Regions from separate parts of the Paraburkholderia graminis genome, predicted to be linked through region 2. Evidence: riboswitches for the same ligand, from Rfam matches in the RefSeq annotation. Region 2 holds a riboswitch; the other holds the start of a gene.
The links. A riboswitch is a leader RNA that binds a small molecule or an ion and turns the genes downstream of it on or off. The one in region 2 is predicted to bind manganese.
Positions count from the first base shown of each region.

Region 1: it holds a riboswitch for manganese, as region 2 does, so the genes downstream of both, CUJ91_RS17460 (sodium:calcium antiporter) here and CUJ91_RS13750 (TMEM165/GDT1 family protein) in region 2, are expected to answer to the same signal.

Region 1 covers NZ_CP024934.1:3,865,011-3,873,368, reverse strand. Annotated here, with positions in the region: gene waaC (lipopolysaccharide heptosyltransferase I) at 1-381, opposite strand, end outside; gene CUJ91_RS17465 (outer membrane protein) at 1,144-1,575, shown strand; yybP-ykoY riboswitch at 1,730-1,922, shown strand; gene CUJ91_RS17460 (sodium:calcium antiporter) at 2,059-3,069, shown strand; gene CUJ91_RS17455 (acetyltransferase) at 3,209-3,985, shown strand; gene CUJ91_RS17450 (LbetaH domain-containing protein) at 4,086-4,823, shown strand; gene CUJ91_RS17445 (DegT/DnrJ/EryC1/StrS family aminotransferase) at 4,926-6,071, opposite strand; gene CUJ91_RS17440 (tetratricopeptide repeat protein) at 6,110-8,358, opposite strand, start outside.
Region 2 covers NZ_CP024934.1:3,093,411-3,101,768, reverse strand. Annotated here, with positions in the region: gene pepN (aminopeptidase N) at 1-2,014, opposite strand, end outside; gene CUJ91_RS13755 (DUF4136 domain-containing protein) at 2,285-2,983, shown strand; gene CUJ91_RS13750 (TMEM165/GDT1 family protein) at 3,059-3,631, opposite strand; yybP-ykoY riboswitch at 3,642-3,860, opposite strand; gene CUJ91_RS13745 (beta-ketoacyl synthase chain length factor) at 4,383-5,084, shown strand; gene CUJ91_RS13740 (lysophospholipid acyltransferase family protein) at 5,068-5,862, shown strand; gene CUJ91_RS13735 (phosphopantetheine-binding protein) at 5,837-6,136, shown strand; gene CUJ91_RS13730 (acyl carrier protein) at 6,133-6,390, shown strand; gene CUJ91_RS13725 (COG4648 family protein) at 6,390-7,052, shown strand; gene CUJ91_RS13720 (ApeI family dehydratase) at 7,052-8,358, shown strand, end outside.

The DNA.
Region 1 (8,358 bases), 770 kb from region 2:
AGCAAAGGCGGCGCCGCTCTCGCCGAGGTCTGCCGAACGATAGCCTAGACGCCGGCGCGAGCGCGCAAGGAAAGAAATTATCGCGCTTTTGTAGACGCCCTGGAGATCGAGAACGATGTCGTATTTCTCGCGTCGCAGTTCAGATATCGATGTAAAAATCGCCTTGAGCTCGGCCCCAGAGCGGTTTTTCTTGAAGCCCCGCAATGGCGCGCACAGCACGCGGTCGATGCCCGCATTCCAGCGTGGAACATCGGCGAAGGACGCATCGGCGGCCCAGTCAATCTTGACGCCAGGAAAGGCGCGATGCAGGTCGGCCACCACGGGCTGACCATGTACCAGGTCACCTAAGGAGGTGACTTTTACTATTAGAATGCGTTTCATTCCATTACCATTCAACAAGCGGACTTCACTTCAGCATCCGTGAGACCTATACCTCGATGCTGTGCAGTGACCTGAGGGAAATCAACGGCAGGATATCCAGCTTAGATTATCCCGGACTTGGTCCGAGGGTTCCCACACGCCGGGAGCAATCAAAACGACTTTGGTTCAGATCGGCGGCAGGGCGGTTCGTAGCAGCGGTATTTTCGACATAGCAATAGAGCAACTATCTATTTGCAAGCTATCGGAAGGCTGCCTGGGGCGCCCGGGTTCCGGGTTGTTGCACGCGAGTCGCGTAGGATCATACAGGACCCAGCGGGTACGGGACCTTGGCGTACTCAGTCTCCGGTCGTGCGTGGAGAGACGTTTCGTAGACCTTAGGCGGAGCAGATCCGGCTGTCGTGCTCGAAAGCGTGGTCCCGCAGTACCATCGACAAACCGCCAACAACTCGAACTCGCCCGACGCGCTGCCCCACCCACACGCCTCCTAGCCCCCGCCTCACATCTTCGCTGAAATTTCAGATCGTTCTCATCCATTCGCTGAATCGGCGCGCGCTGCCTATGCAATTCCCATCGATATGGGAATAGTTGCGCGTCGGCCTACGCCGACCCTTTCGCATTCCAGTGCGACAGGCATTGCGAGATCACTCGCCGGACTAAGAGCTTTATTTGCAATTCATGCACAAAATAACCAGATCAATTCTCGCGGCATCGGTGGTTCTTCTTTCACAGCTTCCTTGCGCACAAGCGGCGCCGCAAGCGGGCGTGAGCCAGTTCGCCGGTCCTTATGTTGGTTTCAAGCTAGGCGTCAATAATTCGGATGCATCGGGCGCATTCAACAAGGCGTCGCATAACACGGTGTTTCCGGGCTTCACCGCCGGATACAACTTCGACGTGCAGCGGTTCGTGGTAGGAGCCGAGGCTTTCGCGGATTTGCACCACGGCTCCACCACCTTCAAGGACGCCGGAATCGACGCCAAATTCGGCATGCCGTTTAACCAGTTCATGCCGTACATTCGCGCCGGCTTTACGGGCGACGACCCCGATACGCGGTTCCATTGGGGCCTCGGCGTGGACTACAAGTTCGCGGAGCATGTCAGCGCGGTCGCCGAATGGACCACGGACTCGAGCCATCACGACGGCACGAAGAGAACAAACAATAGCTTCACGGTAGGCGTCCAGTATCACTTCAATTAATGACTCGATGAGCTTGCGCGCGGCAAGAAAACAGACCGCTGCGCAAGCTGCATAGACACTACACTTGGCACGCAGTAAAAGCTCGGCCCACGGCGAACACAGTCAACAAGCTTCTTTGCGAAGGCTTGTTGCCTCCGCCCACTCCCGCTAAAATCCCCGGGTCACTGGGGAGTAGCCTTCCTTCACGCATCGCGGCATCGCGGCATCGCCTGAAGGAGAGCGCGTCAACATACTTGGCCTGCGGGTCATGGCGCGTTCGACCGGGTCGGTTTGGCGAGACCATTGGCGCACTGCTTCGTTCTGGTCGGACGGGTCGCGGTGCGTCATGGTTCGTCTTACGTCCGACCTCGGAGCCGCTGTGAAATCCCGCGCTGTTCAATCTCCTCGTCTTCTGCTCAACTTGCTGTCGCGCGATCTGCCGCGCCGCACGTTTTCGGTCCACCACGTCGATCACGTCAATCCCTTCGATGCACGGAGCCGCGCATGACCGGTCTTCTCATCGAATTGGCCATCATGCTGGTCGTCATCCTCGTGGCGGCCGAGCTTTTCACCAACGCGCTCGAACATCTCGGCGAGCGGCTTAAGATATCCGAAGGCGTGACCGGCTCGTTGTTCGCTGCAGTCGGCACCGCGTTGCCCGAGACGCTCGTGCCGCTGATAGCGATTGTCGGCGGGACGAGCGATCGTGCCGTCAACGAGGAAATCGGCGTGGGCGCGATTCTCGGCGCACCGCTGATGCTGTCCACGCTGTCTACCTTTCTGATGACGCTCGCCGTGCTGCGCTCGCGCGGCGTCGGCGGACGCGTCGCGCCGGAGCGTTCGGGCTTCACTCGCGATCTCAACTATTTCCTCTTTGCGTTCCTGCTGGCCGCCGCGGCCATGTATGTGCCGCATGAGCAGCGCATCGTGCGCGCGTTGTTCAGCGTCGCGCTCGTCGGCGTGTATGTCGCGTATGTCGTGGCGACTTTCCGCGCGTCGAACGATCTGGTCGATGCAGGCCACGGCACCGAAGCGCCCGGCAAGATGATGCTCGCGCGCCTCGGCGTGCCGACCAACCTAGCGACCATCGCCGTCCAACTGCTGATCGCGGTTGGGTTGCTCGTGTGGGGCGCGGAGGGTTTCATCCACGGCGTGCGGGGCGTGTCCGCGGTGGTCGGCGTGTCGCCGCTGCTGCTGTCGCTGCTGATCATTCCGATCGCTACGGAGTTGCCGGAGAAGGTCAACAGCATCCTGTGGATTCGCCGCGGCAAGGACACTCTGGCGTTCGGCAACATCACGGGCGCGATGGTGTTCCAGGGCACCTTGTTGCCGGCTATCGGCATTCTGCTGACGCCGTGGACGCCGCGCATCGAGGTGGTGACGGGCATCGTCATCACGCTGGTCGCGGCGGGCTGGCTGCGGCTCAACGCGCGCGAGCACGGCGCGCCCGTGTGGGCGCTGCTGGTCTGCGGCGCGCTGTACGCCGCTTATCTGGCGATCACGCTAAGCCGTTAGGCGTTCGAGCCACGTCGCCGGCGAATCACAAGCCGCGGCGATGCTCCCGCCCAATACATCGATCTAACGGCTTTTCTCTCGCCAACTCCCGGAATCGCGCGATGCGGGACGACGGCATAATTTCACAAACCATTGCGACATGGGTCTCGACAAGCGCCGCCGACGAAATCACCGTTGCGCGGCGCATTATTCGCGCATGTTGTCGATGCATCAAGCGGCAGGGAACCAGTCGAGCAAGTCCGCGGAGGCGGGTATGAGCCACATTGTCATCGTCGGATCGGGCGGCCATGCAAAAGTCGTCATCGATATTGTCGAGCAGGAAGGAAAGCACAGCATTGCCGGGTTAATCGACGCATACCGCAACGTGGGTGAACGGACGCTCGACTATCCGGTGCTAGGCGGCGAAGCCGATCTTCCCCGTCTCGTGGCTGAACACGATCTGCAAGGCACCATCATCGCAATCGGCGACAACGTCGTCCGCTCGAAAGTGGCGGCGAAGGTCGGAGCGCTTTGCCCCCAACTGCAGTTCATGAATGCCATTCATCCGCGGGCAACGATTGGTCGCGGCACAACGGTCGGGGCGGGCAGTGTGGTGATGGCTGGAGCGGTCGTTAATCCCGACTGCCGCGTAGGCCAGTTCTGTATTCTGAACACGAACTCGTCGCTGGATCACGACTCTGTGATGGACGAGTTTTCGAGCCTGGCGCCCGGAGCGATAACGGGTGGCAACTGCCGGATCGGTGCGTATTCCGCCATTAGCATCGGCGCAGTGCTTCGCCACGGCATCAACGTCGGAGAGCACAGCATCGTTGGCGCGGGAGCCACCGTTTTGAGGGACGTCGAGCCCTATTCGGTCGTCTACGGCAGTCCCGCCAGGAAGGTGCGCGACAGGGTTGCCGGGGCCCGCTATCTGTGAATGCAGGCCGCACCACGTTCACCCTGTCTACAACTTGCCCGGCAGTTCCATGCGGCAATAAAGTCATCGTGCACTAAACCTCAACACGCACTGGATTTATATGAACGTTGTTACGTCGGATGACAGCATCGGCGTCGTGCCGACTCATCCTCTATCGAAGCATTTCATTGTGATCGGCTACCGGGACGGGGCGTTCTCGACCATCCCTAACAAGTTCTTCAGGAACTGGCTGGATGAAGAGGCCTCCGACGGAGTGTTTCATATCGGCCGATGCAGTGTTCTCGGCGTGGGTTCGGTCGCCAGATACGACGGCCATGCGCAGAAGCTGGTGATTGGAAAGAACGTCGCAGGCGGTATGGGGCTCAAGTTCATTCTGAACGCCCAGCATGAAACGAAGACCATATCGACGACCATGTTCAGCATCTACGGCAACGGTCTCACCAATGCAATGATGCCGCAATACGCTGACACCGTTATTCATAACGATGTGTGGATCGGCGACGAGGCTGTATTCCTGGGCGGCAGCGTCATCGAAAGTGGATGCGTTATCGGTGCGCGCTCGCTGATACCGCCGAACTTCCGCAGCGAACCGTATGGTATCTATGCGGGCTCGCCGGCGCGGCTGGTGCGTTTCCGTTTTTCGGAAAAAGTACGGGAGCGCTTGCTGGAGCTGGCATGGTGGGACATGTCGCTGCAGTGGATCAAAGACAATAACGACGCGTTCGTTGTCGATCTCACGGCGGACGAGGGTCGTGCGCTCGAAGTACTCGGTGAACTTCAGCGGGCGAAAGCCGCCGAACTGGCGACTGTGGCTGAACAGTCTCAGCAGACCTTGTAATTACTAGCGGGCTTCTTTCCTGACACAAACAAAGAGCACTCGACGCGTGTCACGCGTCGAGTGCTCTTTTGTATCTGGAGTTCACAAGAGAGCGTGCTGCTATTAATACGTCTTGATGATATCGACGATCCGTTCCACGTTCGCAGTGGAAAGACCGGGGTAAATCGGCAGACACAGCACTTTCCTCGCCGCATCGGCTGCGACCGGAAGGTTGGCGGGGTTGGCGCTGACGAGACCGCGATACATGGGGAAATCCGAGATCAGCGGATAAAAATAGCGGCGCACGATGATCTTGTGCTGACGCAATCTCTCGAACAACGCGTCGCGACTGCACGGAAAATCGTCTTCGACGAGAATCGGGAAGTAAGCGCGATTCGCAATGGGGCTGTCGCAGGCCGGCAGGCAACGGATGCCTGGCACATCGGAAAGCAGCGCGCAGTACTGGGAAGCGATATCGCGTCGACTGGCTAATGCTTCATCGATATTCTTCAATTGCAGAAGGCCGAACGCGGCATTGACTTCGCTCATCTTGCCGTTAATGCCGGGCGCGACCACCGTCGTCTCATCGACGAAGCCGAAGTTCTTCAGGTGGTTGACCCGCTGTTTGGTCTTTGCATCCGGGCAAATGATCGCGCCGCCTTCGAATGTGTTGAAGATCTTCGTCGCGTGAAAACTCAGAACGGAGAGATCGCCGTGGCGAAGAACGCTGCCGCCGCCCGTGCGCACACCAAATGCGTGAGCCGCGTCGTAGATGACCTTGAGGTTGTAGTTGTCGGCGATCTTCTGAATGGCTTCGGTGTCGCAAGGATAACCATAGCAATGCACCGGCAGGATCGCCGTAGTCTGCGGCGTGATGGCGGCCTCGATCTTTCGCGGATCCATATTCAGCGTGTGCGGATCGACGTCGACGAAAACGGGCTTGATGCCGTTCCAGAGCAGCGAATGCGCGGTTGCCACGAAAGAATAGGGCGTTGTGATCACCTCGCCCGTAATGCGCAGCGCCTGCAATGCAGTAACGAGACCTAGCGTGCCGTTCGAAAACAGCGCAAGGTGGTCGACGCCGAGATACTCCTCGAGCGCCGCCTCGAGCCGTTGGTGAAACGGGCCGCCGTTAGTCAGCACCTTGCTGTCCCAGATCTCGCGAAGATACGGAATGAAGTCGTCAAGCGGCGACAGATAAGGTTGCGTGACAAAGATGGTTTCTTCTGTCAGCGCCGAAACAGCTTCAGCAGGCAGGCTTGCGTTCATGATTGGGTTCTTCGCTAGTAGGTGCAGCGCGCGGCTCGCTAGATCACCGCGTCCGTCGAAAGCGCAGCGGGCGACGGGGACCAGTCAGCCGGCAAGGTCGCTTCGAAGGCGGTAGGCGTTTGGTCCGCGCACCAACGCTTCCACATGGTGCGCAGCGCAATCGACAGACCCGCCGCGACCTTCTCCGGCTGGAATGGAACGGAGTTCAGGCAGCGCTCGCGCATGCCGATTCGAAGTTCGTTGAGCGCGTCCAGATCGCGAGTCAACTCGAGACTCTTGCGGACAAATTCTTCCTTGTCGCGCACGATGAACTGTTCGAGTCCAACGTGCTCGAGCCAGCAGGCGCCTCCGCGGCTCGGCATCGATATGCCGGGCATCGTGATCGTTGGGACACCCATCCATAGCGCGTTGAGCGTCGTGGTCGAGCCCGTGTAGGGGAACGTATCGAGGCAGAGGTCGACCTGGTGGTGCTGCTGCATGTAAAGAGGCAGCGACCCGCGCGGGCAAAACGTCAGCCGGTCCGCGGTGATGCCTTCGGCGGCGAACCATTCCAGATATGTCGGCTCGTCCAGCTTGCTTGAGATCGCGCCAATCACCATTCGCGAGGACGGTTCGGCGCGCAGAATGACGCTCCAGAGTGCGATAACTTCCTGACTCAGCTTGTTCAGCCGGTTGAAGCTGCCGTACGTGACATAGCCTTTATGAAGTGCGGGCAACGCATTCACGGGCGGGCAGTTCGGCGGCGGCATGAACGGAGCGATCGCGGGCAGCAGCGCCAGTTTTTCGACGAACTGATCCTCGAATTGCGCGGGAGGGGTGATGAACCGATCCGACAGGTAGTAATCGAATGCGGTCATTCCGGTGGTGGCTGGATAGCCGATCCACGACGCCTGAATAGGCGCGGGCTTGTGTGCGAGCGCAATGATTCGCGAATGCGCCGTATGCCCCGAAAGATCGATGACAATATCGATGCCGTCATCGGCAATCTTCCTGCTCAGCGCCGCATCGCTAAGATCGGCCACCGCGTGCCACGAGTCGGCGTATGCGCGAAGCTTCTCGGTAAGGTGGTCATTCACCCCAAAGGTGTAATAGAAGTGAAGCGATAGCTCGGGGTCATGGGTCAAATGCTGCACGACAGGCAGAAGATAGTAAGCCGCCGCATGATTGCAAAAGTCGCCGGAAACGAAAGCGATGCGCAGCTTGCGCTCGGGATCACGTCGATTGGTGTAACGGCGGCTCGCAACGATGGCGGGAACGTCGTGCATTTCCCCGAATACCCTGTGTTCCTTAAGGAACGCGGCCTTGCCGATCGTATTGCTGTGCGTCAGGCAGAACAGCAAATTCGTGCGTGCGTTGCTATTGGCCGGCTCGATTTCAAGCGCGGTGCGCAGCGCGGCTTCGGCTTCCGCGATAGCGCCGATGCCGAGATACACGTTGCCCAGCGAACTGTGTACAGAAGCCGAGCGCGGTGCAAGCTGTGCGGCTCGCATGCATGACGCAATCGCCTCGGCGCGCCGTCCAAGCGCGACCAGCGTGACGCCGAGAATCCGATGTGCCTCTGCGTGATCCGGCGCAATGGCGATAAGTTGCCGTGCGTGCCGTTCGGCTTCGTCCAGCGCGCCGGTGTGGCGCGATGTATCGGCGAGCAGTAACCGGCAAATCATGTCAGTGGGATCCAGCTCCACGCCTTTGCGCGACGCTTCGAGTACTTCGCGGAATTGATTGTTCTTGTGAAGCGAAATGGAGAGCGCACGCCAACTCTGGATGTCTTTCGGGTAGCGAGCGGTCAGCTTGCGAGCGAGCTTGATGGCTTCCGGGAAATTGCCCTTGTGCACCAGCGCGTTGTGCTTTTGAATTTCCGCGGCCGATGCTGCACGATGCTGAGCCGCGCTCAACGGTACGCGCGCGATTTTTGCCGGCTCCTCGGCCGCTTCGCCGATGACCAGATTCACGTCTTGCACAGCGTCCGGATGCGCATTGACTTTGATTTCCATCCGCTTTTCCGGCTGCGCCAACTGATGAATCAGGCTATTCATCGCGGGGCCTTGAACGCCCTGCTGTTGTGCCAGCTCCACCGCGGTCCATGCGGCTGCTAACTGATTGCTTTCGAACAGCGCATTGATATAGGCGACCCAATACTGTCCGTTGGACGGTCTCACGCCTAGCGCGACTTCGAAGTGCGGAACGGCTTCGGCGGCGCGGTTCGTCTGGACCTTGATCACGCCGAGGTTGTAGTTCGCGTCCGGATGCTCCGGCATGGCCTCGAGAATGGCTTCGAACAGCGCGC
Region 2 (8,358 bases):
TCGCGAGACGCTTGCGCACGAACTGCCGCGCCGCATGCACGGCCGCCGGATTCGACTCCGTCATCTGCTCGGCCAGATAGGCCTCCGACGGCAGCATCAGCGCGAGTTCGCGGAACGCCGGCGACAGCGATTCGTCCGTGAGCACGCGTGCGAACGCGGCGACCACCGAGTCGTCGAGTTGCAGTTGCGCGCCGTTCGCCGCCTGTCCGGCGAGCGTCAGCAACTCGCGCGTGGCAAGGCGTTGGCCGGCTTCCCAGCGGTTGAACGGATCGCTGTCGTGCGCGAGCAGGAACGCGAGCTGTTCGGCCGGATAATCGTATTCGACGATCACCGGCGCCGAGAAATTACGCAGCAGCGACGGCAACGGCTCGTCTTCGACATTGACGAACGTGAACGTCTGCTCGGTCTGCGTCAATTCGAGCACGCGCGTGGTCGAGTCGGAAGCGCGCGCTTCGCCTTCGAGTTGCAGCGGCAGATCGTTGCCGTCCTTGCCGATCTGGCCGATGGCGAACGGAATCAGCAGTGGTCCCTTCTGCGTTTCGCGCGCGGCCGGCGCGGCGTCGCCATAACCCTGCGTGAGCGTCACGCTGTAGCGGCGCGCCGCCGCGTCGTAACGGGTGCGCACCGACACGCGCGGCGTGCCCGCCTGGCTGTACCAGCGCTCGAACTGCGCGAGGTCGCGGCCGTTCGCGTCGGCGAGCGCATGACGGAAATCGTCGCACGTCACGGCCTGGCCGTCGTGACGCTTGAAGTACAGGTCCATGCCCTTGCGAAAACCGTCGCGGCCGAACAGCGTCTGATACATCCGCACGACTTCCGAGCCTTTTTCGTAGACGGTCATCGTGTAGAAGTTGTTGATCTCGACGTAGCTTTCCGGGCGCACCGGGTGAGCCATCGGGCCGGCGTCTTCGGCGAACTGCATCTGGCGCAGCACGCGCACGTCTTCGATGCGCTTCGTCGCGCGCGCCGCTTCGTCGCCGCTGCTGGTCAGTCCGGCGGCCATGTCGGCGGAGAATTCCTGATCGCGGAACACGGTCAGCCCTTCCTTCAGGCTCAACTGGAACCAGTCGCGGCAGGTTACGCGGTTGCCGGTCCAGTTATGGAAATACTCGTGGCCGACGACCGCCTCGATGTTCGCGAAGTCCGTGTCGGTCGCCGTTTCCGGGTTCGCCAGCACGTACTTCGTGTTGAAGATATTGAGCCCCTTGTTTTCCATCGCGCCCATGTTGAAGTCGCTCACCGCGACGATCATGAAGCGGTCGAGATCGAGTTCGAGGCCGAAGCGCTGTTCGTCCCAGCGGATGGAATTGATCAGCGAATCCATCGCGTGACGGGTCTTGTCGAGATCATGCGGCTCGACCCACACCTGCAGCAGCTTTTCCTTGCCCGAGCCGGTTTTCACACGCTCTTCGAGCGCAACGAGCTTGCCGGCGACAAGCGCGAACAGATAGCTCGGCTTCCTGAACGGATCTTCCCAGCGCGCGAAATGACGGCCGTCCGGCAGATCGCCTTCCTCGAGCAGATTGCCGTTCGACAGCAGCACCGGATAATCGGCCTTGCTGGCTCGCAGCGTGACCGTGTAGGTCGACATCACGTCCGGCCGGTCGAGGAAATAGGTGATGCGCCGAAAGCCCTCGGCCTCGCACTGCGTGAAGAAGTTTCCGCTCGACACATACAGGCCCGAGAGCGTCGTATTCGCGGCCGGATTGCAGATGCTGGTGAGCGTGAGCTCGAAGCTGTCGGGCACGTTGTCGAGCACCAGCCCGTGCTCGTGCGGATGCGCGTTGGCGAACGGCTGACCGTCGAGCGTCGCGCCGACGAACTCCAGTTGTTCGCCCATCAGTTCGAGATGCGGCGCGCGCGCGGCGTCCGGGTTGCGGCGCACGCGCATCGTGTTCTTCACGACCGTGCGTTCGGGCAGCAGATCGAACTCGAGCGCGACGGTGTCGATCAGAAAAGCGGGCGGCGCATAATCGGCGCGGCGGATCACATTGGGCGTTGCGGTATCGGCCATGGCGTTCTGTAGTGATGGGACTCGAGCGGCCGGCGCACGAAGACACGCGAGCCGGGCTTGTCGAGCCATTGTACAAAGCCTCGGGCAATCGTGCGGCGCGCGCTTTTCAGATAGCCGTTCGGCCGATGCGCGCTCGGACGCCCGCACCGCTCTTGCTCACGCTCAAGCTCCTGCGGCGTGGGAGCGGAAGGGCGCGGAACGGCGCGGCGCGATCGACGGTCATACGTACAATGAAAGACGAACGAACAGAAACGCTTCACGAGGTAGACCATGACAACGAATATCTGGACGCGCCGCGCCATGTTGCTGCTCGCGGCACTGAGCGTGCTGCTGTCCGGCTGCACGACCTACGTGACCACGCAGGTCACCGCGTTCTCCGACTGGAGCGGCAGCGACGCGGCCCGCACCTACGCGTTCACACGCGAGCCCGACCAGCGGAACAATCTCGAGCTGACGACCTATGAGCGCATCGTCGCCAACGAACTCGCCACGCATGCGTTCCGTCAGGTCGACCCTAACGACGCGCGCTATCTCGTCGGGCTCTCGTATGGAATCCGCTCGGACATGGTGACGGTGGCCGAGCCGGTCTACTACAACCCGTGGCCGGCGCCTTACTGGGGCTGGGGCCGTCCGTACGATCCGTGGGGCCCGTGGGGTCCGTTTCCCGCCGGCTACGTGAACCAGAGCTATCCGATCTTCACGCATCTGCTCGGCGTGCGGATCACCGAGCGCGCGACGGGCAAGGAGGTCTACAACGTGACCGCGCGCAACTCGGGCGGCGAGTCGTCGCTGGTGAGAGCCATGCCGTATCTGGCGCGCAGTGCGCTTGCCGACTTCCCGCTCGGCAACGGCGTCGTGCGCACCGTCAAGATTCCGCTCGGCAACAGCGCCGGTGCTTCCAACGAAACGACGGCGCCGGCTGCCGCCGCGTCGCCGGCTGCAGCGTCGGGCGCGAAAGCCGTGCAATGACCGCGACGCAACCGCAAGCGCGATAAAAGCGTGACAAGAGCGCGATCCGGCAAATGCCGGCATCGCGCACCTTCGTCAGAGCCCGCCGCCGAACAGCGCCATCGTTCCGAGAACCACGAACAGCACGGCGGCGATGCCGTGCACGATGCCGGTCGGCAGACGGTGCGCGAAGCGGTCGCCGAGCAGGATCGCCGGGACGTTGGCGATCATCATGCCGAGCGTGGTGCCCGCCACCACGCCGAAGAAGTCGTGAAAGCGCGCGGCGAGCGCAACCGTCGCGATCTGCGTCTTGTCGCCCATTTCCGCGAGGAAGAAGGCCACGACAGTCGCGCCGAACACGCCAAGATGCGTGCGGTTCGTGTTGGCTTCTTCGTCGTCGAGCTTGTCGGGCACGAGAATCCACAAACCCATGCCGATGAATGAAATGGCCAGCGCCCAGCGCATGATGGCCGGCGTGAGCAGCGAGCCGAGCCACGCGCCGAGCGCGCCCGCGCCCGCGTGATTGACGAGCGTCGCGACCAGCACGCCGAGGATGATCGGCATCGGCTTGCGATAACGCGCGGCGAGCACGAGCGACAGCAGCTGCGTCTTGTCGCCGATTTCGGCGAGCGCGACCGCTCCGGTGGAAATGAGGAAAGCGTGGAACACGTGGGTTGGAATCCGCGGGCCGGGAAATGAACGAGCGACGACCCACGACACGCCGGGCCCAATTGCGGCGGGGTGTGGGTCATCGGTCTCGCCAGGCCAGAGGCTGCGGCTGCCATGGCCATGACGGCCAAGTCTGTTGACAGGCGCCCCCGCGAGCGCACGTTGTTGCGAGCCCGGCTAGATGCCGGGCGAACGTGGCGCGGGGCGGCTACTCCCCAATGAGGGACGGATTATAGCAGGCGTCGCCGCGCGGCCGTTCTGCCGGGAGCAGAATTCGCGTGAAATCGGATCGCATGTATTCGACTGCAACAGTCGTCGCAGAAAGTTAATTGAAAGCATTCGCGGGATTCTCTTTGCGAACGCGACCGTCTGACAGTCGAATTCCCAAAAACCTACAGATGTAGGGATATTCCCAGGCCCAGATGGGAAATTTCTGCAAATCGCCATAGCACTCAAATTAGCGTCGTAAACGCGAGACGGATACAGATGGATACGTCTTTTGTGGCTGATTTAATTCAGAATATTCAGTATGATTCCGGCGACTAAGGAAGCCTGAGCCAAACTACACGGCCAATCGTCAATGGCCTAAATAATCGGGCCAAAGTGCCGTTAATTCGCTGAACCCTACAAAAGAAGTCTGGATTGTCCCCCGGCTGGAAATTGCCGGTCCGCGCGGCGCGCATACGCTGTGACGGCTGCGTATTCCGTCAGGCGCTTCAGCCTCTCCTTGCTTCAACGCGCGAACACCGATATGCCCGATCCGCACTGGACCATTCCGGTCGCTCGCTGGTCTAGCTGGCCTGCTGCCACCACCGCCGCACCCGACATCGGTTTTATCGAACCGATCGTGCGGCGGCGTCTCAGCACGCTCTCGAAAGCCGCGCTGAAGGTGGCGCACGATTGCGTCGGGGCCGACGAGGCGCGCGTCGTCTTCGCGTCGCGGCACGGCGAACTGCGCCGCACCACGGAGATTCTGCGCGCCATCAGTTCCGGCGAGCCGGTGTCGCCGACGGCCTTTAGCCTCTCGGTGCTCAATGCGATGACGGGCGTGTTCGGCATCGCGCGCGGCGACCGCTCGGCGGCGAGCGCCATTTCGGCGGGCCCGGAAACGCTCGGTTATGCGCTGCTCGAGGCGTATGCGCAACACGCAACGCAATTGGCGTCACCGGTCCTGCTGGTCTACGCCGACGAACCGGCCGACCCCGCATACGGAACGATCGACGATGAAGTGCAGGGCGGCGCGATCGCGCTGCTCTTGAGTAACGAAACGGCGCTCGGCCATCTGGTCTGTACACAGTCCGCGTCGCCGCGCCTGCACGATTCGGAGCCCGCAGCAACCCGCTTCGCCACGCAAAGCCAGGCGCTGCTGCATTGTCTTGAAACCGGCGAGCCCGCGGCCTGGCAAGGCGCCGGCGTCCTTTGGCAGTGGGAGTGGCATGACCGCGCGGCTTGACTACACGTGGCGATTCTTCGCCACGGGCATGGCTTTCGTCGTGTTCGGCATCTGCGGCGTGCTGTTTTCGGTGCTGGTGTTTCCGCTCGCGTGGCTGTGGCCGCATCGTGCGTCGCGGCAGTTCGCGGTGACGAGCATCATCCACTGGTTTTTCCGCGCGCTCGTCGGCGCGTTGCAGCTGATCGGCGTGATGAAGCTCGAAGTGTCGGGCGGCGAGGCGCTGCGCGCGCGCGGTCCGTCGATCGTGGTGGCCAACCACCCGACCTACCTCGACGTGATGGTGCTGCTTTCGCTCACGCCGCACGCATGCTGCGTCGTGAAAAACGCGCATTGGAGCAACCCGTGTTTCTGGGGCATCGTGCGTTCGGCGGAATACGTGAGCAACGCCGATCCCGCGGAGCTCGTCGAAGCAGGCGCAAGGCAGCTCGCGGCAGGCTATACGATGATCATTTTTCCCGAAGGCACGCGCAGTCCCGCGCGCAACCGGCTGCATGCGTTTTCGCGCGGCTTCGCGCACATGGCGCTGAAGGTGGACGCGCCGATCGTGCCGGTGCTGATGGATTGCGATCCGCCCGCGTTCACGAAACAGATGCGCTGGTACGACGTGCCGGCGCGAGCGTTCCGCATGCGCGTGAACGTGCTGGAGCCGCTCGGCGTCGAGCGGCTCGCGGCAGACGACACAACACCGGCTCTCGCTGCGCGCAGCGTGACGAGCGCCGTCGAAGCACACATTACCCGGCACCTGCTCGATTATGGATTCTTTAAAACTGGAAATTAAGCAGCTTCTGATCGAGGCACTCGATCTGGAAGACCTGAGCCCCGCCGATATCGACGACGACGCACCGTTGTTCGATACCGACGGTATCGGTCTCGATTCGATCGACGCACTGGAAATCGGCATCGTGCTGCGCAAACAATATCAATTGACCATTGCGGCAAACGACGACCGCACGCGCGAGCACTTTCGCTCCATCAGCACGCTGGCCGCGCTGGTGGCAAGTCAGCGCGAAGCGGCGCACGCCGCGAACGAAACCAACAGCAAAGGGGAATGACCGTGTCCGAGGCAGAGATTCTTGAACGCATCCGCGCCATCTTTAAAGAGAACTTCGCAATCGAGCCCGAGCGCGTGACGCCCGACGCGCATCTGTTCGAAGACCTCGATCTGGACAGCATCGACGCGGTCGATCTCGCTATCAAGCTCCAGGAGATGACCGGGCGCCGCATCAAGCCGGAAGAGTTCAAATCGGTGCGCACGGTCGGCGACGTGATCGGCGCGGTCGAATCGCTGCTGGCGGCTCAAGGCTGATGCCGGCAGTGCGTTCGCGCACACGGGCGGCCGATCAGCCCGCCGCAAGCGCTTCGTCCGCGGCTGAACGCCATTGGCTGAAGGCGGTCGTGCAAGTGCTGGTGAAGCTCGCGTATCCCGCGTTGATTCTGTGCGCATGGCGTTGGGACACGCCGCGTTACGTCGGCTGCATGCTGTTTGCGATTCTGTGGCTGCAGCGCTGGGCAGGCAGCGGTCCGGTCGCGACTTCGCTGCGGCGTCTTTCCGCCATCGACTGGACCGTGGTCGGCTTGCTGAGCTGCGCGTCGGCGGCCATCGTGCTCACCAACAGCGAGCTGCTGTTGCGCCTCTATCCGTCGCTCGTCAATCTCGGGCTCCTGATCGCGTTCGGCGCGACGCTCGTGCGCGGTCCGTCGATGATCGAAAAATTCGCGCGCCTCGGCAAACCGGATTTGCCGCCGGGCGCAGTGCGCCACACGCGGCGCGTCACTCAGGTGTGGTGTGTGTTCTTTCTACTGAACGGTGCTTTTTCCGCGTATACCGCGCTCTACTGGAGCCGCGCAAGCTGGTCGCTGTATAACGGCGCGATTGCTTATCTGCTGATCGGTGTGCTGCTGATCGCCGAGGTCGTGTGGCGCTATCTCGTCGTGCTGCCGCGAGCCGCGCGTTCGGAGGCGGCGTGATGATCGCGTTGCACGACCTGTTGTCCGTTCCGCTCGATGCCGCCGCTTCACGCGTTGCCGTTTGCCGCGATCGCACGGCGCTGCTCGATCGCGCCGCGTTTCGCGCGCGCGTCGCGGCGCTCGTTGCGCTGATGCAATCGCAAGCGGCGCAACGCTATGCACTGTGTATCGACGATCCGTTCGATTTCGCGTGCGCGTTGTTCGCGCTCTTCGCGTGCGGCAAGGAGCCGGTGATTCCGGCGAACGCGACGCCCGGCTATCTTGCCGATCTCGCCGACGCGTACGACGTCGTGCTGACCGACGCGACGCTGCAGTTGCATGTGCAAGCCGATGCGCAAGCCGAGGCAGCCGCGTCCGCGCTCGACAAAAACATCGACCCCCAAGCGCCGCTCACGCTCTACACCTCGGGCAGCAGCGGCCGTCCGAAGCCGATCCGCAAAACGCTCGCGCAGTTCAACGCCGAAGTGCACACGCTCGAGAAGCAGTGGGGCGCGCTCGTCGGCGACGCAACCATGCTCGCGAGCGTGCCGCATCACCATATCTACGGTCTGCTGTTTCGCGTGATGTGGCCGCTTGCCGCCGGCCGCGCATTCGATCGCGAGATCAGCATCGAACCGCTGCATCTGCAAACGCAGATCGCGCAATGCGGCGCGGCCGTGATCGTATCGACGCCCGCGCAGTTGTCGCGCTGGCCCGCGCTGCCAGGCTTCGCCGCATTGACGCCCGCGCCGCGCGCGGTTTTTTCGTCGGGCGGTCCGCTCGCGCTCGAAGCCGCGCAGCAATATGCGGCGGCTTACGGCGCCGCGCCGCTCGAAATCTACGGCAGCACGGAAACGGGCGGCATTGCATGGCGTCGTCAGGACGAGACCGATGCATGGCAAGCGACGACCGGCATCGAAGTGCGTTGCGACGAAGACGGTGCGCTCAACGTGCGCTCGCCGCATCTCGACCATAGCGGCTGGCATCGCACCGACGACAAGATCACGTTCGACGCGCAAGGCCGTTTCCGTTTGCAGGGCCGTCTCGATCGCGTGCTGAAGCTCGACGGCAAGCGTGTGTCGCTGCCGGAACTCGAAGCGCGTCTCGCGCTGCATCCGTATGTGATGCAAGCGGCAATTGCGCCGCTCGAAGGCGGCGCGCGTGAGCGCGTCGGCGCGGTCGTCGCGTTGACGGGAGCGGGCAACGACGCGTTGCGCGACGAAGGCCGCGTGGTCCTCGCGCAAAACCTGCGCCGCCATCTCGCCGATTACTTCGACGCGGTCGTGTTGCCGCGCCATTGGCGCTTTCGTCTCGCGTTGCCGTTCGA